One region of the Novosphingobium sp. TK46 genome, then DNA from elsewhere that is predicted to be linked to it. Evidence: riboswitches for the same ligand, from Rfam matches in the RefSeq annotation. Region 1 holds a riboswitch; the other holds the start of a gene.
The links. A riboswitch is a leader RNA that binds a small molecule or an ion and turns the genes downstream of it on or off. The one in region 1 is predicted to bind cobalamin.
Positions count from the first base shown of each region.

Region 2: linked by a shared signal. The riboswitch ahead of ACXJ1Z_RS17870 (ferredoxin-like domain-containing protein) and the one ahead of ACXJ1Z_RS10840 (DUF1636 domain-containing protein) in region 1 are both predicted to bind cobalamin.

Region 1 is NZ_CM143963.1:2,245,301-2,260,440, reverse strand. Features, by position in the region: gene ACXJ1Z_RS10875 (DEAD/DEAH box helicase) at 1-360, opposite strand, end outside; gene ACXJ1Z_RS10870 (TonB-dependent receptor) at 628-3,000, shown strand; gene ACXJ1Z_RS10865 (ribonuclease HI family protein) at 3,026-3,442, shown strand; gene ACXJ1Z_RS10860 (Hsp70 family protein) at 3,452-4,753, opposite strand; gene ACXJ1Z_RS10855 (hypothetical protein) at 4,864-5,136, opposite strand; gene ACXJ1Z_RS10850 (SDR family NAD(P)-dependent oxidoreductase) at 5,280-5,972, shown strand; gene ACXJ1Z_RS10845 (cobyrinic acid a,c-diamide synthase CobB) at 5,969-7,294, opposite strand; cobalamin riboswitch at 7,451-7,643, shown strand; gene ACXJ1Z_RS10840 (DUF1636 domain-containing protein) at 7,854-8,261, shown strand; gene cobT (nicotinate-nucleotide--dimethylbenzimidazole phosphoribosyltransferase) at 8,258-9,274, shown strand; gene ACXJ1Z_RS10830 (histidine phosphatase family protein) at 9,271-9,861, shown strand; gene cobS (adenosylcobinamide-GDP ribazoletransferase) at 9,858-10,571, shown strand; gene ACXJ1Z_RS10820 (aminotransferase class I/II-fold pyridoxal phosphate-dependent enzyme) at 10,568-11,554, shown strand; gene cbiB (adenosylcobinamide-phosphate synthase CbiB) at 11,551-12,486, shown strand; gene ACXJ1Z_RS10810 (cobyric acid synthase) at 12,474-13,934, shown strand; gene cobU (bifunctional adenosylcobinamide kinase/adenosylcobinamide-phosphate guanylyltransferase) at 13,937-14,434, shown strand; gene ACXJ1Z_RS10800 (DUF2332 domain-containing protein) at 14,826-15,140, opposite strand, start outside.
Region 2 is NZ_CM143963.1:3,738,934-3,754,073, reverse strand. Features, by position in the region: gene ACXJ1Z_RS17885 (glycosyltransferase family 2 protein) at 1-765, shown strand, start outside; gene ACXJ1Z_RS17880 (glycosyltransferase) at 762-1,862, shown strand; gene ACXJ1Z_RS17875 (multidrug effflux MFS transporter) at 2,173-3,399, shown strand; cobalamin riboswitch at 3,473-3,703, shown strand; gene ACXJ1Z_RS17870 (ferredoxin-like domain-containing protein) at 3,956-5,086, shown strand; gene ACXJ1Z_RS17865 (precorrin-8X methylmutase) at 5,086-5,715, shown strand; gene ACXJ1Z_RS17860 (precorrin-2 C(20)-methyltransferase) at 5,712-6,464, shown strand; gene cobJ (precorrin-3B C(17)-methyltransferase) at 6,461-7,213, shown strand; gene ACXJ1Z_RS17850 (cobalt-precorrin-6A reductase) at 7,189-7,938, opposite strand; gene cbiE (precorrin-6y C5,15-methyltransferase (decarboxylating) subunit CbiE) at 7,937-9,145, shown strand; gene ACXJ1Z_RS17840 (cobalamin biosynthesis protein) at 9,127-9,507, shown strand; gene cobM (precorrin-4 C(11)-methyltransferase) at 9,504-10,289, shown strand; gene cobF (precorrin-6A synthase (deacetylating)) at 10,286-11,056, shown strand; gene ACXJ1Z_RS17825 (TonB-dependent receptor) at 11,126-13,702, opposite strand; gene treA (alpha,alpha-trehalase TreA) at 14,119-15,140, opposite strand, start outside.

The DNA.
Region 1 (15,140 bases):
GTTCAGGGCGCGACGCTCTTTCGAGGCATCCATGCCGCCGACGCAGATGGCGATGCGCGCGCCGGCCTTTTCGTACAGCCAGCCAAGCTCGCGGCTGACCTGCAAGGCCAGTTCGCGAGTCGGTGCGATGATGAGCGCGAGCGGCGTCGCGGCGCGGGGCAGGCCCTCGCCTTCGAACAGCTGCGCGGCCATGCCGAGGCCGAAGGCGACGGTCTTGCCCGAGCCGGTCTTGGCCGAGACGACAAGGTCGCGCCCCTCGGCTTCAGGTTCGAGAACGGCGCTTTGAACAGGAGTGAGCGCGGTATAACCGCGCGCGGCGAGCGCTTCCGTGAGAAGCGGCGGAGTGGATGCTGGTGTCATGCGAACGCGCTCCTTGGCCTATCTCGCGCTTTTACACAAGGGCGCGCCGTGCCGATCGCGACAATGACCTCGAATGGCCGCCTGCCGCCTCGCCCGATTGTTGCAGCCCGGCACCACGTTGCGGACAAAGCGCAACAATATGAAATATTGTCACCAATGTCACATCAAGCGGGATTAGGGGCGCGCCAACGCCGCCGAGCAGAGGGAACCGCGCCACCAAGGCGCGGCTGTGGGGGCCGCGAAACCGGTGACAAAGGAATCTCTCGAATGACTTCGTACAAGCAGCATCGCGCGTTGATCCTCAGCGTTCTGGCGCTTGGTGCAAGCGCACTGCCGGGCATGGCCATCGCCCAGACGGCCCCGGCCGCCCCCGCCGACAATTCGGCCGCCGCCGATGCCGGCACGACCGCGAGCGCGCAGCCTGCGGAAGGCGCCGACATCGTCGTGACCGCGCAGCGCCGCCAGCAGCGGCTCATCGACGTGCCGCTGTCCGTGGGCGTGCTGCGCGGCGACGACGTGCGCACCTTCACCTCGGGCGGCGAAGACACGCTGCTCTCGCTGTCGGGCCGTGTCCCCGGCCTCTACGCCGAATCGACGACCGGACGCATCTTCCCGCGCTTCTACATTCGCGGCCTGGGCAACATCGACTTCTACCTCGGCGCATCGCAGCCGGTGTCGATCATCCAGGACGACGTCGTGCTGGAGCATGTCGTGCTCAAGTCGAACCCGGTGTTCGACGTGGCGCAAGTCGAAGTGCTGCGCGGTCCGCAAGGCTCGCTGTTCGGCCGCAACACCACCGCCGGCATCATCAAGTTCGACACCGCCCGCCCCACCCAGACGCTTGACGGACAGGCCTCGCTCAGCGTCGGCAGCTACAAGACGGTGACGATGGATGCGGGCATCGGCGGCCCGATCGTGGCCGACAAGATCGCCGTGCGCGCTTCGGTGTTCGTGCAGCATCGCGACGACTGGGTCGACAACACCTATGCCGGCCCCAGCTTCGACGGCACCGTCACGCCGATGAAGAACGTCATGGGCGGCTTCGATGATCGCAACGCGCGTCTGCAGGTGCTGCTGACGCCGACGGACAACTTCTCGGTCCTGCTGTCGGGCCACTATCGCGATTACGAGGGGACTTCGACGCTGTTCCTGCGCGGTGGACTGGTGAAGGGCTCGAACGATCCGATCGCCCCGCGCAGCTCGGTCGCCTTCGACGAGGCGCAGAACAATCCCCAAGCCTACAAGACCAAGGGCGCATCGGCCCACGTCACCTGGGACTTCGGCCCGGCGGCGCTGACGTCGATCACCGCCTACGAAACCACCAAGGGCTACAGCCGGGGTGACACCGATGGTGGCGCCGCGGCCAACTTCCCGTTCAACGGCGTCGCCAATGGCTATGGCGAGTCGCAGGGCCAGATCCGCGACCTCGACCAGTGGACGCAGGAACTGCGCCTTGCCAGCACCGGCGACACCGCGTTCAAGTGGCAGGTCGGCGGCTTCTATTTCGACAGCCGCGACACGACCGACTTCTACCAGCGCCGCTTCTTCCTGACCGCGCCGGCCTCGGCCACCAACCCGAACAGCAACAACCCCAACAACTGGGTACGCCTGCGCAACGTCAACACCTCGTGGGCGGTGTTCGGTCAGGCCAGCTACAAGATCGGCGACAAGTTCACGATCACCGCCGGCGGCCGCTACACCGACGACGACAAGAAGACGCGCCTGCTCAAGACCGCGAACACGATCACCAACGCGGTCACCTACACCGGCCGCCGCTTCGTCGAGCTTGAGGACAAGAAGCCCAGCTGGGACGTGAGCGCGTTGTACCAGGCGACGCCGGATCTCAGCCTCTATGCCCGCATCGCGCGCGGTTTCCGCGGCCCGACGATCCAGGGCCGCTCGGCCGTGTTCGGTTCGGACTTCACCACCGCGGATTCCGAGACGATCACCTCGTACGAAGCCGGTTTCAAGAGCCAGCTGCTGGACAACACCCTGCGCTTCAACGCCAGCGCGTTCTACTGGAACCTCAAGGACATCCAGCTCAACGGCAACGATTCCAACGGCAACGGCGTGCTGTTCAATGCCGACAAGGCCGAAGCCTATGGCATGGAAGCCGAGCTGGAATATCGGCCCGTCGAGAACCTTTCGCTTTCGCTGGGCGGAAGCCTGCTGCACACCGAGATCAAGGACAACCGCGTGTTCGCACAGGCGTGCAGCCTGAACGGGGTGCTTGTGTGCACCGTCAACGACCCGCTGATCACGCGCGGCACCGGCACAGGCACGACCTACTTCGCGCAGATCAACGGCAACCCGCTGCCCAACGCGCCGAAGTACACGCTGAACGCCACCGCGCGTTACGATATCCCGATCAGCGATACATCCAAGGTGTTCATCTCCACCGACTGGAACGTCCAGGGCTACACCAACTTCGTTCTCTACAAGACCGACGAGTTCTTCTCGAAGGGCAACTTCGAGGGCGGCCTGAAGGTCGGCTACGACACCGGCACGTTCGAGATCGCGGCGTTCGCCCGCAACATCACGAACGAGAAGAACCTCAAGGGCGTGATCGAGAACTACATGGCCGCCGTCTACAACGAACCGCGCATCATCGGCGTATCGTTCAGCGGCAAGATCCGCTGAGCTGATCCGAATGGGGGCGGCCGGGATGCCGGTCGCCCTTTCCCATGATACACCGCTGGCGATGCAACGTGCGATCTTCCACTTCGACGGGGGCAGCCGGCCCAACCCCGGCCCGATGGAGATCGCCGTCGTCCATGCCGGCCAGACCCATTTTCGCGACGATATCGGTTTGGGCGACAACAACGAAGCGGAGTGGCTGGCGCTGCTGTTCGCCGTCGAACTCGCCACGGCGGCGCAGGTTCGCGACGTCCGGTTCGTGGGCGATTCGACGTTGGTGATCCGGCAGGCGAGCGGGGCGTGGCCCTGCCGCAGCCCCCAACTCCAGCCTTATCTCGCGGCGTTCGGCCAGGCGACCGGCGTGTTCGATCGCGTCATCATGCGCCACGTCCCCCGATCGAAGAACCTGGCCGGCATCGCCCTCGCCGGACGCGCTCTGCCTTAAGTCAGGCGGTCAGGCGGTCCAGGCGGAGACATCGGCCTCCTGCGCCACCAACGCCAGACCATGCGCGATCGAGGTCAGCTCGCCGCCGGACATGATCTTGTCGGTGCCGAACCGGCTGGTGAACACCGCGCGCACCGCCGGCACCAGCGAGGTGCCGCCGGTCAGGAACACGCGGTCGATCCGATCCTCGCCGACACCGGACGCCGCCAGCGCCTCGTCCACCGCGTTCGCCATGCGGGCGACATCCTCGGCGATCCAGCCATCGAACTCGGCACGGGTCACGATCGCTTCGATGTCGATTCCCCCGCCAGCAAAGCGGAAGGTCGCCTCTTCCTGATCGGACAGCGCCCGCTTGAGTTGCCCCACCGCATCGTAGAGCGCGAATCCCAGCTCGTTCTCGATCATCGCGATCATGCGACCGATCGCGTCGGGATCGACCGCGCTGCGCTGCAGGCGTTCGAGCTCACCCAGCGTGCGGCGATTGCGCATCAGCGCCAACTTTGACCAGTCCGCGAAGTCGTTGAAGTAGGAGGCGGGAATGTCGAGCACCTTGTCGAACGAACGGTACTGCCCGCCCTTGCCCAGGCGCGGCAGCACCAGCTTGTCGACGATGCGCTGGTCGAACCGGTCGCCGGCGATCCCGACACCGGCATGGCCCAGCGGCACACAGCGCTGCGCCGCCCCCGGCTCCTTCACCGACACGACCGAGAAGTCGCTGGTGCCGCCGCCGAAATCGGCGACCAGCAGCGTCGCGGGTTCATCCAGCCGCGAGGCGTAGCTGAACGCGGCGGCCAGCGGCTCGTAGACGTAGTGCACCTCGCCCGCGAAACCTTCGAACATCGCGTCATAGCGCTGCCGGGCGAGTGCCGGATCGGGCCTGCCACCGGCATAGTGGACCGGGCGGCCGACGACGACGCGGTCGAGCCGTTGCAGCGCCCCGTCGGCATGCGCCGACAGCTTGCCAAGGAACAGGCGTCCCAGTTCCTCGAACCGATAGCGCTTGGTGAACACCGAGGCGCTTTCGAACGAGGGGCTTGCGGCGACCGACTTGAACGACTGCAGAAACCGGCTGTTGCCCGGATCCTCGAGGTATTCGTGGATCGCCGCTGGCCCTGCCTCGACCGACAGTCCGCCAGGAACGCCGTCATCCTGCCAGAAGCACAGGGCCGAGCGAAACACCTCCGCCGACCCTCCCGGTCCTTCCAGCGCAATCAGGCGCGGCGGTTCGCCCGCATCGCCTGACAGGGCGACGACGCTGTTGGTGGTTCCGAAATCGAGCCCCGCGCTGGAGCCTGCCTGCCTTGATGTCATCTTGCTCTGCTGCGCCGCCGCAAACGACAGCTTCAATGGTCAGCGCCTTATGGCCGCAATCGCGGACAAATGGAACCATGCGCTACCGCATTGCAGCAATTCGGATGCGCTTAGCGTTGCGGCAATTGCTCTGCCAGCAGGGCGATGCCTTCGGCCGCGAAGTGCGTGTGGGTGGCGCCGTCGATCAGGATCGGATGCTCGGGCGTCAGCGTGGCGTTGTCCTTGTGCGCCGCGTCCAGTTCCAGCCACGTCCGCACCGCGCCTTCCAGGTTGGTGACCTCGGCCAGATCGCCATCGCCGCGCGGCACGTTCTGCAGCGCCGCGCTCATGCGCCAGTCGATCCGGGGCGTGGTGGTGTCGTCCCCCCATGTGGCTTCGGTCATCGTCTCAACCCTCCTGTCGCCAGCGGCCGGGTGCCGCAGCCTTGCAGTAGCGCAGACAGGCACGCGAGGGTTCCCTGGGGATCGCAGCACCGGCGCGGTTCACCGCCTTCCCCTCGCAGCCCGGCCGGGTTAGGCATGGCGACATGACCACGCACATCCTTTTGACCGGCGCCAGCCGAGGCATCGGCGCCGCGCTTGCCCAAACGCTGCGGACCCGTGACGTAAAGCTGTTCGCCGCCGCAAGCGCGGATGCCGACCTCGCTTCGCCCGAAGGCCCCGCCGAGCTGTGGGCAAAGGCACGCGACCGGCTCGATGATCGGATCGACGTGCTGATCAACAACGCCGGCGTGTTCGAAGCCTGCCCGCTGGACGAGGCGGACGAGGCATGGCGCGATCAGTGGCGGCGAACGATGACGATCAACCTTGAGGCATCGGCGCTGCTGTCGCGCTGGGCGATCCTGGCATGGCAGGCGAGCGGCACCGGCGGGCGGATCGTCAACGTCGCCAGCCGCGCCGCCTATCGCGGCGACAGTCCCGCCCACTGGCACTACGCCGCATCCAAGGCCGGGATGATCGGCATGACCAAGACCATCGCGCGCGGTTATGCGGCGCAAGGCATCCTCGCCTTCGCAATCTGCCCGGGCTTCACCATGACCGGCATGGCGGACGATTATCTCGCCAGCCGGGGCGGCGACAAGCTGCTGGCCGACATCCCGCTGGGTCGCGTCGCCCAGCCCGAGGAGATCGCCACGATCGGCGCGTTCCTGGCGCTTGACGCACCGCCATCGATGACCGGCGCGGTGCTGGATGCCAACGGCGCCAGCTACGTGCGTTAAAGCGCAGCGCCGAAGATTTGCGCGATCGCCTGCGGGGCCGATGCGAAATAGAAGTGCGCATATGTCGCGGTAAGGCCGCCGCAGCGATAGATCCGCTCGCCCTCGCGCCCATCCAGCCGCATCGCCTGCGCCACGGGAGCGAGCGGCGTGACGGTGCTGGAATAATGGAAGGTGTGGCCGCGCAGCGTGCCGCCGGGCATCTCCACCTGCTGCATGCCCAGCGCGGCGAAGCGGGCCTGCATCGTCGCGGTGCCGGGGATGATGCCGGCCATCGCCGCGCCGCCGCTACCGCCGCCGCCACCGCTATCGCCCTGCCGTCCCTCCAGCCGATCGAGGCAATAGAGCATGCCCCCGCACTCGGCCAGCATCGGCTTGCCGGCGGCATGGTGCGCGCGGATCGCCGCGATCATCGGCCGATTGGCGGACAACGCGTGCCTGTGCAGCTCGGGATAGCCACCGGGTAGCCAGATCGCTTCGCATTCGGGCAGCGCCGTGTCGTGCAGCGGCGAGAAAAAATGCAGTTCGGCACCCAGATCCTGCAGGCACGAAACATTGGCCGGATAGATGAACCCGAACGCCGCATCGCGCGCGATGGCGATGCGCACGCCGCGCAGCAGTGCCTCGGGCGTGGAGCCGACATCCGGCGGATCGAAGCGCACCGGATCGGGCAACCACGCCGCGCCAGGCGGAAGCGCCGCAGCCGCGCGCGCGATCCGGGTTTCCAGGTCAGCGATCTCGGCCGCCTGCACCAACCCGAGGTGCCGCTCGGGAAAGGCGGAGTGCGGATCGCGCGGCAGCGTGCCCAGCCACTGCACGCCGCCCCGGACGCCGGCCTCCAGCATCTCGGCATGGCGGGCGCTGCCGACCCGGTTGGCGAGGACGGCGGCGAGGGTCACGTCTTCGCGATACGACGCCAACCCAAGCACCAGCGCGCCGAACGTCTGCGCCATCGACGAACCATCGACCACCGCCAGTACCGGCAAGCCGAACCGCACCGCAAGATCGGCGGCGGAGGGGTCGCCGTCGAACAGACCCATCACCCCCTCGACCAGGATCACGTCCGCTTCGCGCGCGGCTTCGTGGAGCAGGCGGCGGCACTCCGCCTCGCCCACCATGAACAAGTCGAGCTGATAGACCGGCGCCCCGCTCGCCCGTTCGAGGATCATCGGATCTAGGAAGTCCGGCCCGCACTTGAACACCCGCACGCGGCGTCCGGCATCGCGATGCATGCGGGCGAGCGCGGCGGTGACCAGCGTCTTGCCCTGCCCCGAGGACGGCGCCGAGATCAGGAACGCCGGGCACTGTTCCGCCTGGAGGCTCAAACCCCGACCCTCGTGGCGCCGAGGTGCGCGTGCCCACGGCAGGGATGCAGGCGTCGATCCATGGGTGAGGGGACTTTCATCGAAGACGGCGGCGGATATGCCATGTGCCGGCCCATCGCAAGCAAGAGCCGCTTGCGTCGCCTATGGCCGCACGATAGGGCTCCCACCGCGACAGGTTCCCCGCATGGGGATCAAAAGGGAACTCGGGTGAAAGCCCCGAGGCTGCCCCTGCAACTGTGAGCGGTGAGCCATCCGGCCAATCTGCCATTGGGATCTAAAGTCCCGAGAAGGCGGCCGGAACCGGCGACGACCCGCAAGCCAGGAGACCTGCCGGTCGCGGTCGTTCTTCATCCGGGCAGGGTGCACCGGGTGTTCGAGGTCGCCTTGCGCATCGGCGCCGGGCTCCCTTGCGCAACGACAGCCACTGCCTTGCCGCGACATCCGCGCAAGGGAGCGTCATGTCGTGCCCCGCCCCTCGCGCCGGGGATCGTGCGCGCTTCCCCTGCACTGGTCGACCGGCAAGGTCCGACGTTGTTTGCGATGAGGGAGCGAGAGCCAAATGCTGCAGCCGGTCAATGCCGAGGCCGCCGTCGTGGTCTGCTCCACGTGCCGCGTATCCACCGACGAGCGCGAGGACGGCGCCGGGCAACGCGGCGGCGCATTGCTCGCGCAGGAAATGCGCGCGGTGCAGGCGGCCGAGCCCGAACTTGCCGGCGTGGCGGTCCAGGAGATGCCGTGCCTGTTCGCCTGCAAGCGTCATTGCGTCATCCACGTCCGCGCGCCCGGCAAGGTCGGCTACGTGCTGGGAGACTTCACGCCCGATCGCGATGCTGCGCATGCGATCCTGACCTATGCCGCGCTGCACGCCGCCAGCGAGGAAGGCGTGGTACGCTTCGCCCAATGGCCCCAGGGCGTGAAGGGGCATTTTATCGTGCGCACCCCGCCCGAGGGCTTCGTCTGCACATGATCGCGTTCGCGGATCGCAGCGCCTTTCTGGACGCTTTGCGCGCCTTACCGACCGCCTCCGCCGTGACGCGCGCGGGAGCGCTCGCCCGCCAGGCGGAGCTGACCAAGCCGCAAGGCTCGCTTGGCCGGCTGGAAGAACTCGCGCTGTTCATGGCCGGCTGGCAGGAGTCCGCGCGGCCGCGGCTGGATCGCGTGCGGGCGGTGGTGTTCGCCGGCAATCACGGCGTCGCCGCGCGCGGGGTCAGCGCGTTTCCGGTCGAGGTGACCGGGCAGATGGTCGCCAACTTCGCCGCCGGCGGTGCCGCGATCAACGTCCTGGCGCGCGAATGCGGCGCCGACCTGACGGTGGTCCCGCTCGAACTCGACCGACCGACCGGCGACATCGCGCAAGAGGCGGCGATGAGCGAGGCGGATTGCCTTACCGCGCTGAACCGGGGTGCGCGCTCGGTCGCCGCCGATACCCAGCTGCTGCTGCTGGGCGAGATGGGGATCGGCAACACGACCCCTGCCGCCTCCCTGTGCGCCGCCGCGTTCGGCGGCGATGCGGCCCTCTGGTCAGGCCGGGGGACCGGGATCGACGACGATGCCCTGGCACGCAAGCGCGAGGCGGTGGACATCGCGCTGGCCTTGCACGCCGACGATTGCAGCGATCCGTTCGAAACCCTGCGCCGGCTGGGCGGACGCGAAATCGCCGCGATCGCCGGCGCGGTCGTGGCGGCACGACTGATGCGCGTGCCGGTGCTGCTCGACGGCTTCATCGTCTGCGCCGCCATCGCGCCGCTGGTCGCGCGCCACCCCGAACTGACGCATCATTGCATCGCCGCGCACTGCTCCGCCGAAGCCGCGCACGAACTGCTGCTCGATCGACTCGGGCTGGAACCGCTGTTGCGGCTGGGCCTGCGCCTGGGTGAGGGCAGCGGCGCCGCGCTGGCCGTGCCGCTGGTGCGGGCGGCGATCGCCACGCACGCCGGCATGGCGACCTTTGCCGAGGCGGCGGTCGCCGGGCGGGCATGAGCGAGCGACTGGTCCACCTGCTGCGCCATGGCCCGCCACGCCGCACCGGCCTGCTGCTGGGCCATACCGACGAGCCGGCGATGACCGGCGATTGCCCGATCATCCGCGATCGCACCGCCGGGCTGGCGATCCGGCACGTCGTGACCTCGGACTTGTGCCGCGCCCGCGATCAGGCGGCGATCTGCGCACGCGATCGCGATGTCGCGCTCACCATCGATCCGGCCTGGCGCGAGCTGGATTTCGGGTCATGGGACGGGATGGCGCCCGGCAGCGTCGATCCATCGGCGCTGGCCAGTTTCTGGGACGATCCGGACGCCGCCCCGCCGCCCGGTGGCGAGCGCTGGTCCACCTTGCGCCAGCGTGTTTCCCAGGCGCTCGACCGGCTGGACACCGCGACGCTGGTGGTGACGCACGGCGGCGCCATGCGCGCGGCGCTCTCGGTGCTGACCGGGCTGGATCACCGCGCGGTCTGGGCGCTGGACTTGCCGTACCGGGCGCTGCTCACCTTGCGCATCTGGCCGGGATCGCCGATCGCCGGCCATGTCACCGGCCTCGACACCGGCCCGGTCACGGACGACCGCGCGTGAAGGCGATCATCCTCGCCATCCAGTTCATGACGCGATTGCCGCTGCCCGATGTGCAAGCCGACGCGCGCGACATGGGCCACGCGATCCGATGGTTTCCCGTCGCCGGGCTGATCGTCGGCCTGTGCGTGGCGGGCGGCGCGTGGCTGGGCCTGCAGCGCGATCCCTGGGCCGGGGCGCTGCTGGCACTGCTCGCCTGGACAGGGATGACAGGCGCCCTGCACCTTGACGGCCTGGGCGACATCGCCGATGCGGCGGGTGCCGCGCATGGCGACCGCTCGCGACTCTCCAGCGTGCTGGCAGACCCGCACATCGGCAGCTTCGGCGTGACCGCGATCGTCCTGCAACTGCTCACCAAGCTGGTGCTGGTGCGGCTCGCGCTGGACGCGCCATCGCTGCTGCCGCTGATCGCGGTGCCGGTGGTCGCCCGGATCGGTCCTTTGCTGTGGACGCTCACGCTGCCGCCGCTGCATCGCGGACTTGGCAGCACCTTCGGCGCGGGCGCGACCTGGCCGGTGACGGCGGCATGGCTGGCGATGCTGGCCATCGCGGCATGGAATATTGCCCCCGCCCTGCTCGCCGCCCCGGTGGCGATGGTGATCTGGGGCCTGTGGCTGAAGCGGCGGATCGGCGGCATCTCGGGCGACGGGCATGGCGCGGGTATCGAACTGGTGGAAAGCGCCATGCTCGCGGCGCTGATCTTCGTGCCATGAGCGACATACTGACCCACCACGGCGGCCGCCTGGGTGATGCGCGGGCGCGGTTCGGCGGCGCAGCGGCGGACTGGCTGGACCTGTCGACCGGCATCAATCCCACCGCCTGGTCACCGCCGGACGACCTCGTCATCGATTGGCGCGGCCTGCCCGATCCGGGTGAGCTGGCAGCGCTCGAACGCAGCGCCGCCGCCTATTTCGGAGTCGACCGCGCACGGTGTCTGGCGGTGCCCGGAAGCGAGACCGGCTTGCGCGCGCTGGGCGAACTGCTCCGGCTTCCGGGACGGCATGCGCCGCTGTGCTACAGCACGCACGTCAACGCCTTTGCGCAGGCACGCGCCATCTCCGCGCAGGATGACGCGGAACCGTCCGTGCTGGTACTGGGCAATCCCAACAACCCCGATGGCGCCACCATCGCTCGCGATGCGGTGCTGGCGGCACTGGCGCGGCAAGAAGACAACGGCGGCTGGCTGCTGGTCGACGAGGCCTTTGCCGATTGCGCCCCCGATACCAGCGTCGCCGCCGAGGTGGCGGACGACCGGCGGCTGATCGTGACGCGTTCGTTCGGCAAGTTCTTCGGCCTCGCAGGTGTGCGGCTCGGCTTCGTGCTGGCGCCGCGATCGGTGCTGGCTGCCTTGCGCGAGCGGCAGGGCGAATGGCCGGTCTGCAGCGCCGCGCTGGTGTTCGGGACCATGGCCTATGCCGACCGGCGCTGGATCGACCGCACACGACACGATCTGGCGGCGACGGCGCGGCGGCTCGACGATGTGCTGCGCCACCACGGGCTGCACCCGCAGGGCGATTGCCCATTGTTCAGACTGGTGGATACCCCCCTGGCGGGGCGGCTGTTCACCCGGCTGGCGGAGGCTCACATCCTGACCCGCGCGTTCGCCGATCACCCGCGGCTGCTGCGCTTCGGCCTGCCCGGCAATGCCGCCGCGCTCGCCCGCATCGACGCGCAACTCGCCGCCGCGCTGGCATGAGCGATCCCGTCGCCCTGCTCGCGCTGGCGCTCGACGCCGGGCTCGGCTGGCCGAACGCCTTGTATCGCCGCATCGGCCACCCCGTCGGCGGGTTCGCGCGCATCATCTCGGCTTGCGAGCGAGGCTGGAACCACGCCAGTCGGCCAGAGGCGCAGCGCCGGGTGCTGGGCGCGGCGACCTTGGTGCTGCTGGTGCTCGCCAGCGGTGGCGCCGCGTTCGTCTTCGAACTGGTCGTGCGCCGGGTGGCCGGACCATGGGCCTGGCCGCTGATCGCGCTCGCCGCCTGGCCGGCGCTGGCGCAGCGCAGCTTGCTGGATCACTACCAGCCGATCCTGACCGCGTTGACCGTCGGCGACTTGCCCGCCGCGCGCCGCGCCGTGGGGATGATCGTCGGGCGCGATACCGCCGCTCTCGACGAACGCGGCATCGCCCGCGCCGCGATCGAGAGCCTGGCCGAAAGCTTCTGCGACGGCGTGATCGCACCGCTGTTCTGGCTTGTCGTGTTGGGGCTTCCGGGCGTTTGGGCCTACAAGGCGGTCAACACCGCCGACAGCCTGATCGGCCACCCCGAGTCGCCCCTGCGCGCGTTCGGCTGGGCTTCCGCGCGGTTCGATGACCTGATGAACCTTGCCCCTGCGCGCCTGAGTGCGGTGCTGATCTGCCTGGCGGGCGGCGGCGGCTGGCGCGTGCTACGGCGCGATCACGGACGCCACGCCTCGCCCAACGCCGGTTGGCCCGAGGCGGCGATGGCCGGCGTGCTGGGCGTGCGGCTGGCGGGGCCGATCGCCTATGAGGGCGTGGTCGCCGCCAAGCCGTGGATCGGCGACGGCGGGGCGCCGGGCGCGATGCACATGGCGCGCGCGCGGACCGTCTTCCTGCGGGCTTGCGCGCTGGCCTGGATCCTGGCTGGAGGTGTCGAATGGCTGCTGTGATGTTTCAGGGGACCGGCTCGGATGTCGGCAAGTCCGTTCTGGTCGCAGGCGTGTGCCGCGCGCTCGTCAACCGGGGTCTTGCGGTGCTGCCGTTCAAGCCGCAGAACATGTCGAACAACGCCGCCGTTACCATCGACGGCGGCGAGATCGGCCGGGCGCAGGCGCTGCAGGCGATCGCCTCGCGCGCCGAACCGCATACCGACATGAACCCGGTCCTGCTCAAACCGCAGGCGGATCGCACCTCGCAACTGGTGGTGCACGGCCAGGTGCGCGGCACGCTGGGTTCCGCGAACTATCGCGAAGGACGGCGCGGACTGCTGCCCGAAGTGCTCAAGAGCTGGCACCGGCTGCAGGACCGCTGCGACATCGTGGTGGTCGAGGGCGCGGGCTCCCCGGCCGAGATCAACTTGCGCGAAGGCGACATCGCCAACATGGGATTCGCCCGCGCCGCCGGCGTGCCGGTGGTGCTGATCGGCGACATCGATCGCGGCGGGGTCATCGCATCGCTGGTGGGGACGCGCGCGGTGATCGAACCGGAGGATGCCGCAATGATCCGCGGCTTCATCGTCAACAAGTTCCGCGGCGATCCGGCGCTGTTCGCCGATGGCTATGCCGGGATCGAGCAGCGCACCGGCTGGCGCGGGTTCGGCCTGGTGCCGTGGCTGGCGGCGGTCTCGCGCCTGCCCAGCGAGGATGCGGTCGTCCTCGAACGCGGCACGTCGCGTAAGGCGGGTCGCGTGCTTATCGCCTGCCCGATGCTGCCGCGCATCGCCAATTTCGACGATCTCGATCCGTTCAAGGCCGAACCGGACGTCGAGGTGGCTATGATCCCGCCCGGGACGCCCCTGCCCGCCGACGCCGGGCTGATCGTGCTGCCCGGCTCCAAGGCGACGATCGCCGACTTGGCGTTCCTTCGCGAACAGGGCTGGGACATCGACATCCTGGCGCACCATCGGCGCGGTGGGATGGTGCTGGGCATCTGCGCGGGTTTCCAGATGCTGGGCCGCTCGATCGCCGACCCCCTCGGCATCGAAGGGGAAGCAAGCCGGATCGCCGGGCTGGGCCTGCTGGCCGCCACCACGACGTTGACCCCGCGCAAGACCTTGCGGCTCGTCACCGGCACCGCGCTTGGCGCCGGGTTCGAGGGATACGAGATGCACATGGGCCGCACCGATGCCGAGGACCACGATAACGCCTTCGCCACCCTTGCCGATGGTGTTGGCGATGGCATGGTGTCCGCCGATGGGCGGGTCATGGGAACCTACTGTCACGGCCTGCTCGCCTCGGGCGATTTGCGGCGCGCAGTGCTGGGCCGTGCCGGCGCGCGCAGCACCGGGGCCGATCACGCGGCGGTCGTGGATGCCGCGCTGGACGAACTCGCCGCCGAACTGGAGCGGCACCTGGATATCGATGCGCTGATCGCCCTGGCCCGCGAGCCACGGTCATGACGATGCTGGTCATCGGCGGCGCCCGGTCCGGCAAGAGCCGCTATGCGCAGGACAGGGTCGAGAATGTGACAGGGCGGCTCGCCTTCATCGCCACCGCCGAGCGGGGCGATGCCGAAATGGCGGATCGCATCGCCCGCCACCAGGCCGATCGCGGCCCGCGCTGGACCGCGTTCGAAGCACCGCTGGAACTGCCCGCCGCCATCGGGCGTATGCAGCAGCAGGCGGATGCGATCCTGGTCGATTGCCTGACCCTGTGGCTGTCCAACCTGATGCTGGCGGAACGCGATCTGGCGTCGGAAACCAGCGCGCTCGAAGCGGCGGTGCACGAATGCGGCATACCCATCGTGCTGGTCACCAACGAGGTTGGCCAGGGCATCGTGCCGATCAATGCGCTCGCCCGTCGGTTTCGCGACGAGGCGGGCAGGCTCAACCAGCGGATGGCCGCCGCGTGTCGGCAAGTGGTGCTGGTAACGGCCGGTTTGCCCTTGACGCTGAAATGAGCGGTGATGCCCAGAGTGGCAAGCATCAGGAACAAAGCAGGAAGATCAGCCGCGGATTTTCGGTACGATCCTGAAGCTATCGTGCCCCGGTCGACCAAGAGCGGTGGCACGCTGATCGTATTCGCCGGCCAGCAGAGTCAGGCGCTCACAGGTAAGCGTATCCGCGACGCCCGATGCAAGACGACGGCAGCGCGCTGCTTCTTTGCGTAGCCACGTTGCATCATCAGGGACGGTCACGACATCTCCTATCTCGAACTTACTTTTGTTAAAGTACTGTCGCGATTGTTTCGTTCCTGACTTTATGTCGCAAGAAGGCTTCAGCTCGGCGCCTGTTGCAGATGGGCCGCTTTGTGAACCATCTGGCACACAGCGCTCTCCACGGGGCATGGGATCAGGTCCGCTGCCAGGGTCGATCGATTACCTCGATCCAATCGCCATACGCGTGGCACCTTGCCAGCAGTTGGGTGTGCTGGTCGGGCCAGCGTGTCAGCAGAAGCTGCACTTCACTGCGTTTTGGCGTCCATTCGAAGGTAATCCACGCCAGCGGTCGTTCGCACGTCGCGGCATGCCCTGCCTGTCGGATGCTGCGCATGATCGCATAGCGATCGCGCGTGCCAAGATACTGGAACACCATCGAATGAAACACGACGCGGCAGACGCCGGCCTCCTGCGGGGTCGTCAGGCGTGAGGCCAGCCAGTCGGCAGC
Region 2 (15,140 bases), 1.5 Mb from region 1:
GAACTGCCACTGGCGGCGGCACGCAACCGCGCTGCGCACGAGGCCTCCGGCGATATCCTCGTCTTCCTGGACATGGATTGCATTCCCGCTCCCGAGTTGATCGCCGACTACTCCGGCTTCATGACGGGATTCGACGGTCTTCTGATGGGCGAGGTGCTCTACCTTCCCGGGGGTGCGACACAGGGTGACTGGAATAGCGACGCGTTCGCGAAAGTGGCGGTAAAGCACTCGGATCGTCGGGGCCCACCGCCAGATGGGATCGAGATATGCCAGGACTATCGCTGCTTCTGGTCGCTCAACTTCGCGATGCGGCGGGCGACGTTCCTGAACGTTGGCGGATTTGACGAACGCTACTTTGGCTATGGCGGCGAGGACACCGATTTCGGCAAGACGCTGAGCAAGGCCGGCGTGCCGATCGCGTGGGCAAAGGGTGGTCTGGCGTATCACCAGTATCACCCGCACCACATGCCGCCGGTGCACCATCTCGAAAGCGTGGTGCGCAATGCTCAGTTGTTCGAAGCCAAGTGGGGCTATCGGACGATGGGGCATTGGCTGCACGCCTTCAAGCTGATGGGCTTGATCGAGGATTTGCCCGGCCATCCCGTGCGCATCCTGCGTGCCCCGGGCGAAGAAGACCTTGCCCTGACCGGTCAGCAAAGCCACCAACCTTACGCCAATACCGCGCGGGTGCTGCGCTGGCTGGAAGCGAACGTCGTGCCTTCGACCGCCACCGCGCCCACCAGAAAGGACGCGGTGGCTGCGTGAAGATCGCGATCCTTGGCCACGTTCGCCAGCGGATCTCCGAGCCGTTCGCCGGTGGGATGGAGGCGCACTGCTGGCACTTGGCCAAGGGCTTGCAGGATCGCGGGCATGAGGTGACGCTGTTCGCCTCGGGCGACAGCGATCCACGCTTCGAAATCGACGCGGTGGTCGACACGCATTACGAAGCTACCTTTCCATGGGCGGAGCATCGCGGATCCGCTCCGCTGATCGCGCACCTGGACGCCGGCTATGCTGACGCGTGTGACCGCATCGCCGGCGGTGGGTTCGACGTGGTACACAACAACAGCCTTCACCGGTTCCCGCTGGAGCAGCGGCGCACGGCGATCGTGCCCACCGTCACCTCGCTTCATGTGCCGCCGTATGATGCTCTGCACTGGTTCGTCTCGGCGAGCCCGTCGCCGCGACATCGCTTGACAGTTACCTCCGCCCGCCAGTTGCAGGCCTGGTGGCCGCAAGGTGCTCCCGCGCAGGCCACGGTGCTGCATAACGGGATCGATCCGGCAAAGTGGCCCTTCGTCGCGCGCGGTAACGCCGAGGCTGTATGGTGCGGTCGCATGACACCGAACAAGGGGCCGCATCTGGCAGCGCGCGCTGCGCGGCAGGCTGGCATCGATCTCACGCTTTATGGTAGCATCGAAGACGGCGATTACTGGCAGGCCGAAGTCGTGCCCCTGCTTGGTCCGCATGTGCGGTACGGTGGCCATCTGTCAGGCGAGCGCCTTGCTGCGGAACTTGGCCGTGCATCGCTGTTCCTCTTCACCCCATGCTGGGACGAGCCGTTCGGATTGGTCGCCGCCGAGGCGATGGCTTGCGGCCTGCCGGTGGCAGCGTTCGACATGGGCGCCGCATGCGAGGTGATCGGGGAGGCGGGCGTTTTCGCACCGGCAGGAGATGTCGATGCGCTGGCGGCTGCCATCGCTCCGGCCATGGCAATTTCGCGCAGCACGCCGCGCGATCGCGTGCTGCGCTTGTTTACCAGGGACCGGTGGCTGAATCGCTGCGAGGAACTCTATCGCGAAGTCTCTAGAACGATAACGACACCGGCTGTCACGACCGTGGAAATGGCGGACGTGCGGTAGGGGTCGCGAGATGCTTAAGGCGACGATTGATCCATCGTATCGGCCCCGCATTCCGCCACGAAACATGAGATGGTCCGCAAAGAGTATTGATATTCCACGCAAGAAGAAACTTTACGGTATGGTGAAGCGTCTATCCGCATGTCGGCTGCGCCGGCACCGTGCGCTTGATCGACTGGTGATCAGCATGGGGTGATCCGTGCCTGCAAGCGTCATGCTGTGCATGCTATGGCCGATCAGCCGGGCTCCGGACGGGAGCGCTGAGCCGGGTCGATTGCGCACTATGCCGAAGCGAACAATGAGTAGAACGACAATGAAGCCGCAACACGCCTCCTCGGGAATGTACCCGCGCGAGTTCATCATTTTCATAGCCGCATTGATGGCCGTGAACGCGCTGGGCGTGGACTTGATGTTGCCCGCCCTTGCTCAGATCGGTCGCGAGCTGGCAGTGACCGCGGCCAATCACCGGCAGTGGGTGGTGATGGTTTACATGCTTGGCTTCGGCACCGGCCAGCTTGTGTATGGCCCGCTCGCCGATCGTTTCGGACGACGTCCGGTGCTTATTGCCACGCTGATCGGATTTGTCGCAGCCAGCGTCTTTGCGGCAAGTTCGGCGACGTTCGAAGCGTTGCTGAGTGCGCGGTTGCTGCAGGGTCTGATGTCCGCGTCAACTCGGGTCCTGGCCGTCGCGATCGTACGCGATGGCTCGTCCGGGCGACAGATGGCGCGGACGATGTCGGTTGCGCAGATGATCTTCTTCCTCGTGCCGATCCTGGCGCCAACCCTGGGCCAGGCACTGCTTACGATCGGACCCTGGCGGTTCATCTTCTATGCGCTGGGCGGCTTTGCGGCCTTCGTACTCGCGTGGACGCTGCTGCGGTTGAAGGAGACTTTGCCGGATGCCGGGCGGGTTGCGATTTCGCTGGCGAACCTGCGATCGAGCTATCGACTTACGCTCACCAATCGATTCTCGATCGGCTATGCGATCGCCGCGTCGCTGACGTTCGGGGGCATCATCGCCTTCGTCTCATCGGCGCAGCAGATTTTCGTCGATGAATTCGGTGCCGGGGAGCGCTTTACGATCCTTTTCGCGATCTGTGCCGGGGCGATGGGCTTGGCGTCGTTCGCGAACAGTCAGCTGGTCGAGCGCCTCGGCACCCGGTGGATTTCGCAAGCCGCGGTACTTTGCCTCATCGCGCTTTCGATCATCCACGTCGGCATCATCGCGACCGGGTCCGAGACGTTGTTGAGCTATATGGTGCTGCAGGCCTCGAGCATGACCTGTATCGGCCTGTGCGGTTCGAATTTCGGGTCGATGGCGATGGAGCCGGTCGGGCATATCGCCGGGACGGCATCATCGGTGCAGGGGTTCATCACCAGCATCGGCGCCGTGCTGGTCGGGTTTGCGATCGGCCAGTCGTATTCCGGTACCACGCTGCCTCTCGCGGTCGGTTACCTGAGCATCGGCGTGGCGGTGCTGGTGATCATCTACTTCGTCGAAAAGGGCCGGCTGTTCCATCCCCTCGAAGCTCCGGCCTGAGCCTACGACAAGAGCCATTGGCTTGGCGCTCGGTTTGGTCTAGGCGCTTCGCCGAAGTGCGGGGCTAGCCCTGTGTTTTGTTGATCGCGCCGGTGCCCCCGCAAGGGGCTTAATCGGGAATGCGGTGAGGGGGCTTGCCTCCAACTCCGCGGCTGTCCCTGCAACTGTAAGCGGATAGCGCGATGCGCAAGCTCTCCACGTTGGAAGAGCAGCCACTGGACGAGGCGCGTGCGCTTTGTCTGGGAAGGCGCGCATCAAGCTGTGACCCGTGAGCCAGGAGACCTGCCGGCGCACCGGTCGCTCTTGCCTGATCCAGGGGATGGTCATGGCACGGTAACTCTCCGTCTGAGCGACGAAGCTGTGCGGCTGGGGCTGCATGGTCGCGCGGGTTTCGGGTGCCTTGGCATGCCCGCCCGTCGTCGCGCGCCGACCGGTTCTGCCGGCAAGCCCCCGCCATCGTCGCCGTAGGTGTGTGGAGGTTGCCGGTGTTCATGTCGTGCAGGGTTCCGCCAAGCGTGTCGCCTGCGTTTGCAGCCCACGGGCGGCGTAAAGCGCGGTGAGCGACTTTGCGATCAAGGGATGGTGCCCTGATGCCTGGCACCCGATGATGGCGGGCGATGGCCTGCTGGTCCGGATCAAACCGCCGCTTGGCGTGCTGACGCGCGAGCAGGTTCTGTCTGTGTGCGAGGCGGCGCAGGCACACGGCAGCGGCGCGATCGATCTGACCCGGCGCGCCAACCTGCAGCTTCGCGGCATCGGCGCGGAGGGCTGGGCCGCCATGATCGAACGACTGCTGGCCGGCGCACTGATAGATCGCGACCCGATCCGCGAGACCCGTCGCAACGTCATGGTCGCACCTGATTGGCGGGCAGGCGACGACACGCACCGCATCGCCAGCGAATTGCTCGGACGGCTCGATGAGCTACCCGACCTGCCGGGCAAGATGGGGTTCGTCATCGACGCCGGAGCAACCTGCACCCTGCGCGAAGAGCCGGGTGATTTTCGTATCGAGCGCGGGGAGGGCGGCCAACTTATTCTGAGAGCAGATGGTCGGGATCACGGCATTGTCATCGCGGAGGGGCAGGAAGTCGCTGCACTCTTTGCCCTGACGAGATGGTTCGTGGCGAGCGGCGGCGCGGCGGCGGGACGCATGGCAAGACACGATCCAGTGCTTCCCGCCTGGGCCACCGGAAACATCGCCCCATCGCGCCAGCGTCAGCCTATTGCGCCAGGCCATCACGAGCTGGGCAGTGCCTATGGTTTGGCCTTCGGACGTATCCAGGCCGATGAACTCGCAGCAGCTATCACACAATCGTCGGCAGTGGCGGTCCGCTTCACGCCTTGGCGCGTCGTTTTGTTGGAGGGTGTTTCGATCGGAGCCATAGCGGGTCTGTTGGACGATCCGCACGATCCGCTGCTCCATGTCGATGCCTGTCCCGGGGCACCAAGCTGTCCGCAAGCTACCGTGGTCACGCGGGATCTTGCGCGCCGTTTGGCCCCGCTCGTCGCAGGACGGCTGCACGTGTCGGGTTGCGGCAAGGGTTGCGCGCGGCCGGGGCCGGCGGACATCACCGTGACCGGTCGCGATGGACGTTACGACCTTGCCACCCAGGCGCGTGCCGGAGCGCCCCCCTCCCACACGGCACTCACCCAAGATGAAATCCTGCGCCAGTTCGGAGCTTCCTGATGCCGCATGTCTATGAAACCGATGGCGCCGCGATCTATCGCAAGTCCTTCGCCATGATCCGAGCCGAGGCCGAACTGGCTCGCTTCGACAAGGACGAGGAGCCTGTCGCGGTGCGGATGATCCACGCCGCCGGGATGGTGGAGCTTGGCCCCCATATCCGTTTCTCGCCGGGTTTTGGGGTGGCGGCGCGGACCGCATTGAACGCCGGGGCGCCGATACTGTGCGATGCGCGCATGGTGTCAGAGGGGATAACCCGCGGCCGGCTTCCCGCGGGCAATCCGATCGTATGCACGCTGCATGATATCCAGGTGCCGGACATGGCGCGTCGGATGAGCAACACCCGCTCGGCCGCCGCGCTGGAGTTATGGCGCCCGCATCTCGGCGGCGCGGTGGTGGCCATCGGCAATGCGCCGACCGCACTGTTCCATTTGCTCAACATGCTGGAGGATCCCGCTTGTCCTCGGCCGGCAGCGATCGTCGGCTGTCCGGTCGGCTTCGTCGGTGCGGTTGAATCGAAAGCCGCCTTGTGGGCGAAGCAACCGGTGCCTTGCTGCATCGTCGAGGGACGGCTTGGCGGCAGCGCCATCACCGTCGCCGCCATCAACGCGCTGGCGAGCCGCGCCGAATGAGCCTGGTCTCTCTTGCCCCTTCCGTGCCTTGCGGAACGATACACGGTGTTGGTCTGGGGCCCGGCGCGCCCGACCTGCTGAGCGTGCGGGCCGATCGGCTGGTTCGTGGCGCTCGCCACGTCGCCTACTTTCGCAAGGCTGGCCGGCCCGGACAAGCCCGTCGTATTGCGGAAGGCATGCTGCGTGCGGACGTGGTCGAGATCGCGATGGAGTATCCAGTCACGACCGAGATCCCGCTGACCGATCCGCGCTACAACGCGCAACTTTCGGCGTTCTACACTGAGAGTACCGAGCGGATCGCGGCGCTTGCCCGCGCCGGCGATGACGTCGTCGTACTGTGTGAGGGCGATCCGTTCTTCTACGGCTCGTTCATGCACCTGCACTCGCGATTGTCGGGCGTGGTGCCGGTCAACGTGGTGCCGGGCATCACCGGCATGGCGGGCGCGTGGAACGCGACAGGGGTGCCGATTACCTGGGGCGACGACGTGCTGACAGTCGCCATGGCTACCTTGCCCGAAGACGAGCTGGTTCGCCGTATCCGCGATACCGATGCTCTGGTAGTGATGAAGATCGGTCGTAACCTACCCAAACTTCGTCGCGCCGTCGCCGCTGCCGGGCGTGAACAGGCCGCCTGGCTGGTCGAGCACGCGGCGATGCCCAACCAACGCGTCACTCCGCTGATAGAGGCAGAAAACGTCACGCCTTACTTCTCGATCCTGCTAATCCATGGGCAGGGGCGCCGGCCATGATTCCCGGCTGGCTAGCCATTGCCGGCTTGGGACCGGGAGATGATGCCCTGGTGACGCCGCAAGTCAGCACGGCGCTGGCAGAGGCGACCGACGTCATCGGCTATATTCCTTACGTGGCGCGGGTTCCCGCGCGCGAGGGGCTGACACTTCACCCATCGGATAACCGCGTCGAACTCGATCGCGCCACCCATGCGCTGCGGCTGGCGGCCCAGGGGCGCCGCGTGGTGGTGGTGTCTTCGGGCGATCCCGGCGTCTTCGCGATGGCGTCCGCGGTGTTCGAGGCGCTCGAAGCAGGGGACGCGGCTTGGCGGGAACTGGACATCTGGGTGCTACCCGGCATTACCGCCATGCTTGCCGCCAGCGCGCGGGCCGGGGCACCTCTGGGTCATGATTTTTGCGCTATCAACCTGTCGGACAACCTCAAGCCGTGGGCGCTGATCGAGAAACGACTGCGGCTGGCGGCCGAAGCCGACTTCGCGATGGCGTTCTACAATCCACGCTCGAAAGCTCGGCCCGAAGGATTTTCGCGCGTGCTGGATGTGCTGCGCGAAGCGTGCGGTCAGGATCGCCCGATCCTGTTCGCCCGGGCGGTGACCACGCCGGACGAGGAGTTGCGCGTGACGACGCTAGGCGCGGCACTGCCCGAAATGGCGGACATGCGCACGATGGTCATCGTCGGCTCCAGCCAGACCCGGATCATCGAACGTGTGACAGGTCCAATCCTTTACACTCCGCGTTCGGCTTCATGACCCAGCCAATTGAGCACGTCTCGCGGATCGTGAACTACGTGGCGCGGCGGCAGCATAGGCCGCTGGATCATCAGCACCGGCAGGCCAAGGCGGCGGGCGGCGATCAGCTTTGCCTCGGCGCCTCTGCCGCCTGCATTCTTGCAGACCACCAGTTCGACGCCATGGTCGCGCATCAGCTGCTCGTCTCCTTCGGCGGTAAATGGTCCGCGATCCACCACCAGTGTATGGCGCGGGAGTTTTGGTGGCTGGACGGGCCAATCGACGAACCGCAGCAAATAGTGATGCTGTGGCTGACAGGCGAAAGCCTCGACGTGCATGCGCCCCAGCGCCAGCATCACCCGCAGCGGCGGCTTGGCGAGCGCGGCGGCGGCATCGGCAATGCTGGGTACATGGGTCCAACGATCGCCGGCTACCGGCTCCCAGCCCGGACGGGTCAACGCGATGTGCGAAATGCCGGCAAGTTTCGCCGCCTCGACGGCGCTCACACTCATCGTCGCGGCGAAGGGATGCGTCGCGTCCACCAGGTGTGTCACGCGGTGAGACCGCAGATAGTGGACCAGCCCTTCAACGCCGCCAAATCCGCCGATCCTGATGGGAACGGGTTGCGCGCGCGGAGCTTCGGTCCGTCCGGCGTAGCTCAACGTCGCCACGATGCCGCAGGCGGCGAACAGCTGCGCCAGCGCACTGGCTTCGGTCGTACCGCCCAGCAAAAGGACGTTCGGCATGGCTGACACGGCATCTTCGGCATGGCTGACGATCATCGGCGTGGGAGAGGATGGCGCCGAAGGTTTGTCAATCGCAAGCAAGATTGCTCTGGCAGCGGCCGAGCTCATCATTGGGCCGGCGCGGCACCTCGCGCTGTTGCCCGCATTGTCCTGTCCGGTCATCGAGTGGCCGGTGCCGTTCGCCGATGGCCTGCCCATGCTCATGGAGCGCCGTGGCCGGCGCGTCGTCATGCTGGCATCGGGAGATCCGTTCTGGTTCGGCGCCGGAACCAGCGTGACGCGACATCTGAAACTGGGCGAGTGGATCGCTCATCCTTCGCCATCGACGTTCTCGCTCGTGGCCGCGCGGCTGGGCTGGGCGGTGCAGGACGTATCGTGCCTGGGGCTTCACGCCGCGCCCTTGCAGCGGCTGCGCCCCGAACTTTGCCCCGGACGACGTGCGATCGTACTGCTGCGCGATGGCGAGGCGGTCGCGACTTTGGCCCGTTATCTGACCGAGCAGGGCTTCGGCGCATCGACGTTGCATGTGCACGAGGCGCTGGGCGGCCCGCGCGAGCGTATGCGCAGCGTCAAGGCGGCAGCCTTCGTATGGGGCGACGTCGCTCATCCGGTCGCGGTGGGTATCGACTGCGCCGGTGAAGGTGATGTTCTTCCACGCAGCGCCGGACGCGCAGACGGCTGGTTCGCATCCGACGGTCAGATCACCAAGCGTCCGGTGAGGGCGCTCACGCTTTCGGCATTGGCGCCACGTGCGGGCGAACTGCTATGGGATATCGGCGCGGGGTCGGGGTCGATCGCCATCGAATGGCTGCTGAGCCATCCCGCGAACCGCGCCTGTGCGATCGAAGCGGACCCATCCCGTGCCGATCGCGCCCGGGCAAACGCCGCCGCACTCGGCGTCGATCGCCTTGAGATACTCAACGCCCGCATGCCCGATGGCTTGCCCGATGGTCCGCTACCCGATGCGGTGTTTATCGGTGGCGGTCTGTCGGAACGACTGCTGGAAGTGCTGTGGGCCAGGCTTACTGCGGGCACCCGCCTCGTCGTCAACGCCGTGACGCTCGAGTCTGAGGCTTTGCTGATCCGATGGCATGGGCTGCGGGGCGGGGAACTGCTTCGTATCGAACTGGCCGATGCGGTTCCGCTTGGTACCCGCACCGGCTGGCGATCACGCTATCCCATCGTGCAATGGAGCACCGTTCTGTGATCGTGGCAGGCTTCGGCTTTCGCAAGGGCGCGGCACTGGCCTCGCTGCTTGCCGCGTTCGAGCTGGCGCAAGAGGGAGAGGGGCAGGTGACCATGCTTGCCACCGCGCAGGATAAGGCCTCGGCCTTGCTCTCGCTTGGCGAGGCGCTTGGCCTGCCTGTCGCCGGCGTCTCCCCCGATCGCCTTACCTCGATCCCGACGGCTACGCGCTCTGGTCCGAGCATGAGCGCGCGCGGTACCGGCAGCGTTGCGGAAGCTTCGGCGCTTGCCGCTGCCGGTCCCGGATCGCGTTTGGTGACGACGCGCCGGATCTCGGCCGATCGCATGGCGACTTGCGCCATAGCCCAAGGACTTTCGACATGACGGTTCATTTCATCGGCGCAGGCCCCGGTGCGCCCGATCTGCTGACGCTTCGTGGCCGGGATTTGATCGCCGCCTCGCCGGTATGCCTTTATGCCGGCTCGCTGGTCCCGCAGGCGGTGCTCGCACATTGCCCGCCCGGGGTGCGGATCATCAATACCGCGCCGCTCGATCTCGACCAGATCGTTGCCGAAATCGCCGCCGCGCATGCCGCCGGGCAAGACGTGGCGCGCCTGCATTCGGGTGATCTTTCGGTATGGTCGGCGATGGGGGAGCAACTGAGACGACTACGGGCGCTGGCGATCCCGTTTTCGATCACGCCCGGTGTGCCCGCATTCGCCGCCGCCGCTGCGGCGCTGGAGAGTGAGTTCACCCTGCCCGAGGTCGCGCAATCCCTGGTGCTGACACGCACGCCGGGGCGGGCCAGCACGATGCCGCCCGCCGAAAGCCTGGCCAACTTCGCGATGACCGGCGCGACCCTGGCAATTCACCTGTCGATCCACAATCTGGCGAGCGTGGTCGCCGACCTGGCACCTCGATATGGCCATGATTGCCCGGTTGCGGTTGTGTGGCGTGCGAGTTGGCCAGACCAGCGGATCGTTCGCGCGACGCTGGCGACGATCGAGCAGGCGGTTGCGGGTTCCATGGAGCGTACCGCGATGATCGTCGTCGGGCGCGTGCTGGACACGCCGGATTTCGCCGAGAGCAGCCTCTACGCACCGGGCTACGACCGTCGTTTCCGCCCCCAGGATGCAGCCTCGCCCTTCGCGGGCAGCGGTGAATGAGCATGCTCGCGCCGCAAATAGCGCTGGACCTCATCGGCATCGGTACCGGGAATCCTGACCACCTTACCGCACAAGCGGTGGCGGTAATGAACCGCGCCGATCTGATCCTGCTGCCCCGCAAGGGCGATGCCAAGTCCGACCTGATCGATCTGCGTCGCCAGATCTGCGAAAGGGTTCTCACGTCCCCAGTGCAGGTGGTAGAATTTGACTTGCCAATGCGCGATGCCGGCGCGCCATATCTCGGCGCCGTTCATGACTGGCATGATGCCATCGCCGCTGTCTGGAAAGAGCAGATAGAATTGCATCTGCCGCAAGGTGGGGCGCTGGCCTTGCTCGTCTGGGGCGACCCTTCGCTTTACGACAGCACCTTGCGGATCGCAGAGCGCCTGCGGCATGGCGGGGTGCCCATCTCGGTGCGGGTCATCCCCGGCATCACCAGCATCCAGGCGCTAACCGCCGCGCACGCTATTCCCCTCAATCCCCTCGCCTCGGCGGTTACGATCACCACCGGGCGCCTGTTGCGAGAGCGGGGCTGGCCGCAAGGTGCCGAAACGGTCGTGGTCATGCTCGACAGTGGCGACGCGTTCGAGGTGCTGCAACCGCGGGGTACGACCATCTGGTGGGGTGCTTATCTGGGTATGGCACACGAAGCGCTGGTGCACGGGACGCTTGCCGAAGCGGGCCCGCGGATCACCGAACTGCGCGCTGAACTGCGCGGGCGCCATGGCTGGATCATGGACGTCTATCTGATGCGGCGTATCGATTAAGCCATCCGTCACAGCGGCGCGGGAGACATGATATCCCCCGCGCCGCACCGGTAGATCCTCGCCGGACGTTTACTGCCCGAACGCGTAGCGCAGGCGGAAACCGTACATGCGCGGCTCGCCGACCAATCCCGAGCGGAAGCTGCGCGAGGTATTGTCGTTGAGCGACACGAAGTACTTCTCGTTCGTCACGTTGGTCATAAAGAACGCCGCGTCGATCGACGAGCCGGCGATCTTCTCCCAGGTCGCGTTCAGGTTCAAAACACGCGAGGATGGGATGCGGCCACTATCGGAGTTGGCGTTGTTCAGGCCTGAGCCGGGATTGATACGCCCCGTGTTGACCGTCGTCGGTGTGCCGGCGGCCGTCAGGAACGGCTGATTGTTCGACGCATCATAGCATCCGCGCGATGCATCCGCCGCAGGGCAGCTTGGCACGACCGCTTCATAGGACGCGGTATAGACCCACGTCGCGCCGAAGCTGATGCGACCGACACTTTCGGAAAGCGGCAGGCGGTAATTGGCCGATAGGTTCAACTTGTGCGGTTGCGTGTTGGGGATCGGATCGCCGACCAGCGGTGGCGTCAGGGTCACGCCGGGGCCGACATCGGGTGCGGTGAACGCCTGGATCTTGGTGCTGAGATAGGCGTACGACGCCGACAGGACCATGCCGTCGAACGGACGCAGGTTGACGTCTGCCTCCAGACCATACAGCCGTGACTTTCCGGCGTTGGCGACGAGCGCATTGGGACGCACGCCGATCACCGCACCCAGCAAGAGCTGCTGGTCGCTGAACTTGTCGTAGAAGGCCGAGATGTTGAAGTTGCCCGGCACCGGACCCGACCAGCCCGTCTTTGCACCCACTTCGTAGTTGTCGACCTTCTCCTGATCATAGGGTTGCAGGTTGATCGGATTTGGGTTGGCGGCGCTCCGGGGGGCGCTGTCAGGCCCGAACAAGGAAAGACCACCTGCACGATATCCGCGCGACCATTTGGCGTAGAGCATGATATCTTCGATCGGCTTGTAATCGACGCCTACGGTCCATGTCGGCGCCTTGGATGTCTGCTGCAGGTTCTGGTTGCAGAACGCCAGGCGCGTTGCCGCCGGATGGGCAACACCGAAATCGGGCGCCAGCTGGTTGAGGCAGGTCGCGGTCAGGGGATTGACGCCCTGGACGTTTATGACCGCTCTTTGCTTGTCCCACGTATAGCGAAGCCCGGCGGTGAACGTTATCTCCGGCGTGATCTTGTAGCTCGCCTGACCATAGAGCGCGTAATCGGTGAATTTCGTCTTGGACAACGACATGCTGACCGGGCTGCTGATCGTGCCAAGTGAAAAGCCGGGTTGCGACACGCAGTTCAGTGCATCGATGTCGGCACAGGCGGTGCCGGTCGCTGTCTGGACGCCGGAAAAGCCCAATGGATCGTTGCGCTCCATGTAGGCGCCGGCCTGCCAGGTCAGCGCGTCACCCGCGTTTCCGGAAAGCCGCAGTTCTTCGACGAATGTGGACTGTGCGTTGGTGCGGCCATTAAAGGGATTGGCGTGGGTGAAGGCAAAGCCGGTGACTTGTCCGCCCGAAGTCACGCTGGCGGGATTTACCGACGCATTCGCCAAGTAGTAATTGCCGAAAAGGTCGATATTAGTGCGTTGGCGAAACTCACCATACGAGGCGATGTTGGTCACGGTCAGGTTGTCGCTGACAGTCCACTTGGTGGTGTTGATGATCTGCCATTGACGCAGTTCCGAAGCGGAGTCCGCAAGACGGTTCTGCACCGTGAAGAATCCGGACGAGGATTGCCTTGCAAGTTGCGCCTCGCACCGTGCCCGTGTCAACACACCGAAATTCTGGCTGCTCACGGAATCGCTGCAATCGATCAGTCGAGGAATGACGCCATTGCTGTCCGAGTGGGTGTAGTTGGCGACAGTGTAATTCTCAAGATCAGGTGTCAGCTCTGCCAGAATACTGATGCGGCCCGCCCAATAGTCGACATCGCCCATGCCATGATCGCCATGAAGCCCATCGCCCAGATTGCCGATGTTGTTCAAATAGCCGTTGCGCGTCTGGCGGTCGAGGCCGACCTTGAAGGTTTCCGCCAGCGGAATGTTCAGCACACTCTGGACCCGACGCATCTTATAATCGCCCAGCGATCCTTCGACGTAGCCTTCGAAACGGTCGGTCGGACGATTGGGGACTAATAGCACTGCACCGCCGGTCGAGTTGCGCCCTTGAAGCGTACCTTGTGGTCCTTTGAGGACCTGAATGTTCTGCAAGTCGAAGAGAGAGCCCGGCCCCGCCCCATCGCCGCCGAAGGTTCCGCCCGAGCCGCGGGGTGCCACGACATCCGCGAAGTAGACGCCGACCGTTGCCGATGTTCGCTGTTCCTGCGTGAAGCCTCGAATGGAGAAGTTGGTGCTGTCACTGCCAAAGCGGCTGTTCACCGCAAGACCGGGCGTAATGACACCAAGATCCTTGGCGCTATTGATGTTCTGATTGGACAGTTGCTTTTGGTCATAGACCGTGATGGAGATCGGAACATCCTGGAGGCGTTGCTCGATCCGCTGCGCCGTGACGATGATTTCATTGCCGGTAGTCTCCTGCGCAAACGCAGGTGTCGCCACCGTCGTGCCCAACGCGGTCGCGACGAAGAGCACGGTCTTCCGCCTTTTAATCATGCATAATCCCCCATAAATAGACTCTTAAGGCCTAATTTTATTAGCCCCACAGCGCTGCTGCCTGGCTTTTTCTACTCTAGCGACCGGAATAGTATGAAGTAAAGTGCTTCCATCGCTATTTGGAAATGCCGATAAGCTCGGGTGTCTCTCTTATGAAGCTTTGCCGCCACATTACTAACCTTGGTTAGTAATGAACTTATACTATCGGGAACGGGTTCATGAGCTCATGCTTGGCAAGATTACTGGCCGATCATGCTTTTGCAATGTCGCAATCGCGCAGCAAAAGAAAGAAGGCGTGCAGGTCCAGTAAGTCGATGTGGGGAGTGCGGGCGGAGCCCAGAAAGATACTGCCCGTCCGAGATTGGGTTATCCGCCATCGGAATCGAAACCGGCAACTAGGGTGCGGTGGCAGTCGCAGCGGCTTTCGGTGCGATTGTGGGATAGCGGGCCAGGATCGCGCTTGTCACACCGTTGGTCCACCCGAAGCCATCCTGGGTCTTATACTCTCCGCCGCCACCAGCCTTGCGTTCTTCGACGTCATATTTCTCGAGCATCTTGCCGGTTTCCGCAAATGTTTGCGCTACCGTGGTGATCCAGCGCTCGGCAATTTCCCGAGCCAGCGCGTCTTGGCCAGATCGTTCAAGCCCGGCAACCGCGATCCACTGCAGCGGCGCCCACCCGTTGGGCGTATCCCACTGCTGGCCGGTACGCAGAGGCGTCGTGCGAAGGCCACCGGGCGCCAGCAAGATGCGGCGGATGGTCATGCCGACAGCCGCCGCCTGCCGCGGCGATGTCGCCCCGACGAACAGGGGGTACACTGTCGCCGCCGAAAGGCGCGGGCTATGCGTGCCGGCAATCCGGTCCCAATCTGCAAACCGGCCTTCGCGTTCGACCCAGAAGTAGCGGTTGATGGCAGCACGTCGGTTCGCGGCCAGCCGTGCGAAGTGAGCGGCCTGAACGCCGTCTCCCGCCGCCGCGCTGCGCTTCGCTATCGACTGCTCCATCAGGAATAGGAGGCTGTTGAGGTCGACGGGGACGATGTCGGTGGTTCTGATCGTGGTGAGCTTGCTGGGATCGGCGAGCCAGCGACTGCTGAAATCCCAGCCGCTCTCGGCGCCGGCGCGTAGGTGGCGATAGACCACTGCCGGTGGACGGGTGGGATCTTCCTTCGCCGTGGTTACGTCTTCGGCATAGGACTCGTCGCGGGGCAGGGCGCGATCATCCCAATAACGGTTGAGCAGGGTGCCATCCGGCATTCGGACCACACGATCGCAGGCGCCGGTCGCATCCAGGCAACCGGCGCCCGCCATCCAGTAATCATGCTCACGCTTCAGGGCCGCTAGCCGCCGTTTCGCCAGTGTCGGATCGGTGTCCTTCGACAAGTCCAGCATCGCGGCATAGAACGGCGGTTGCGAAC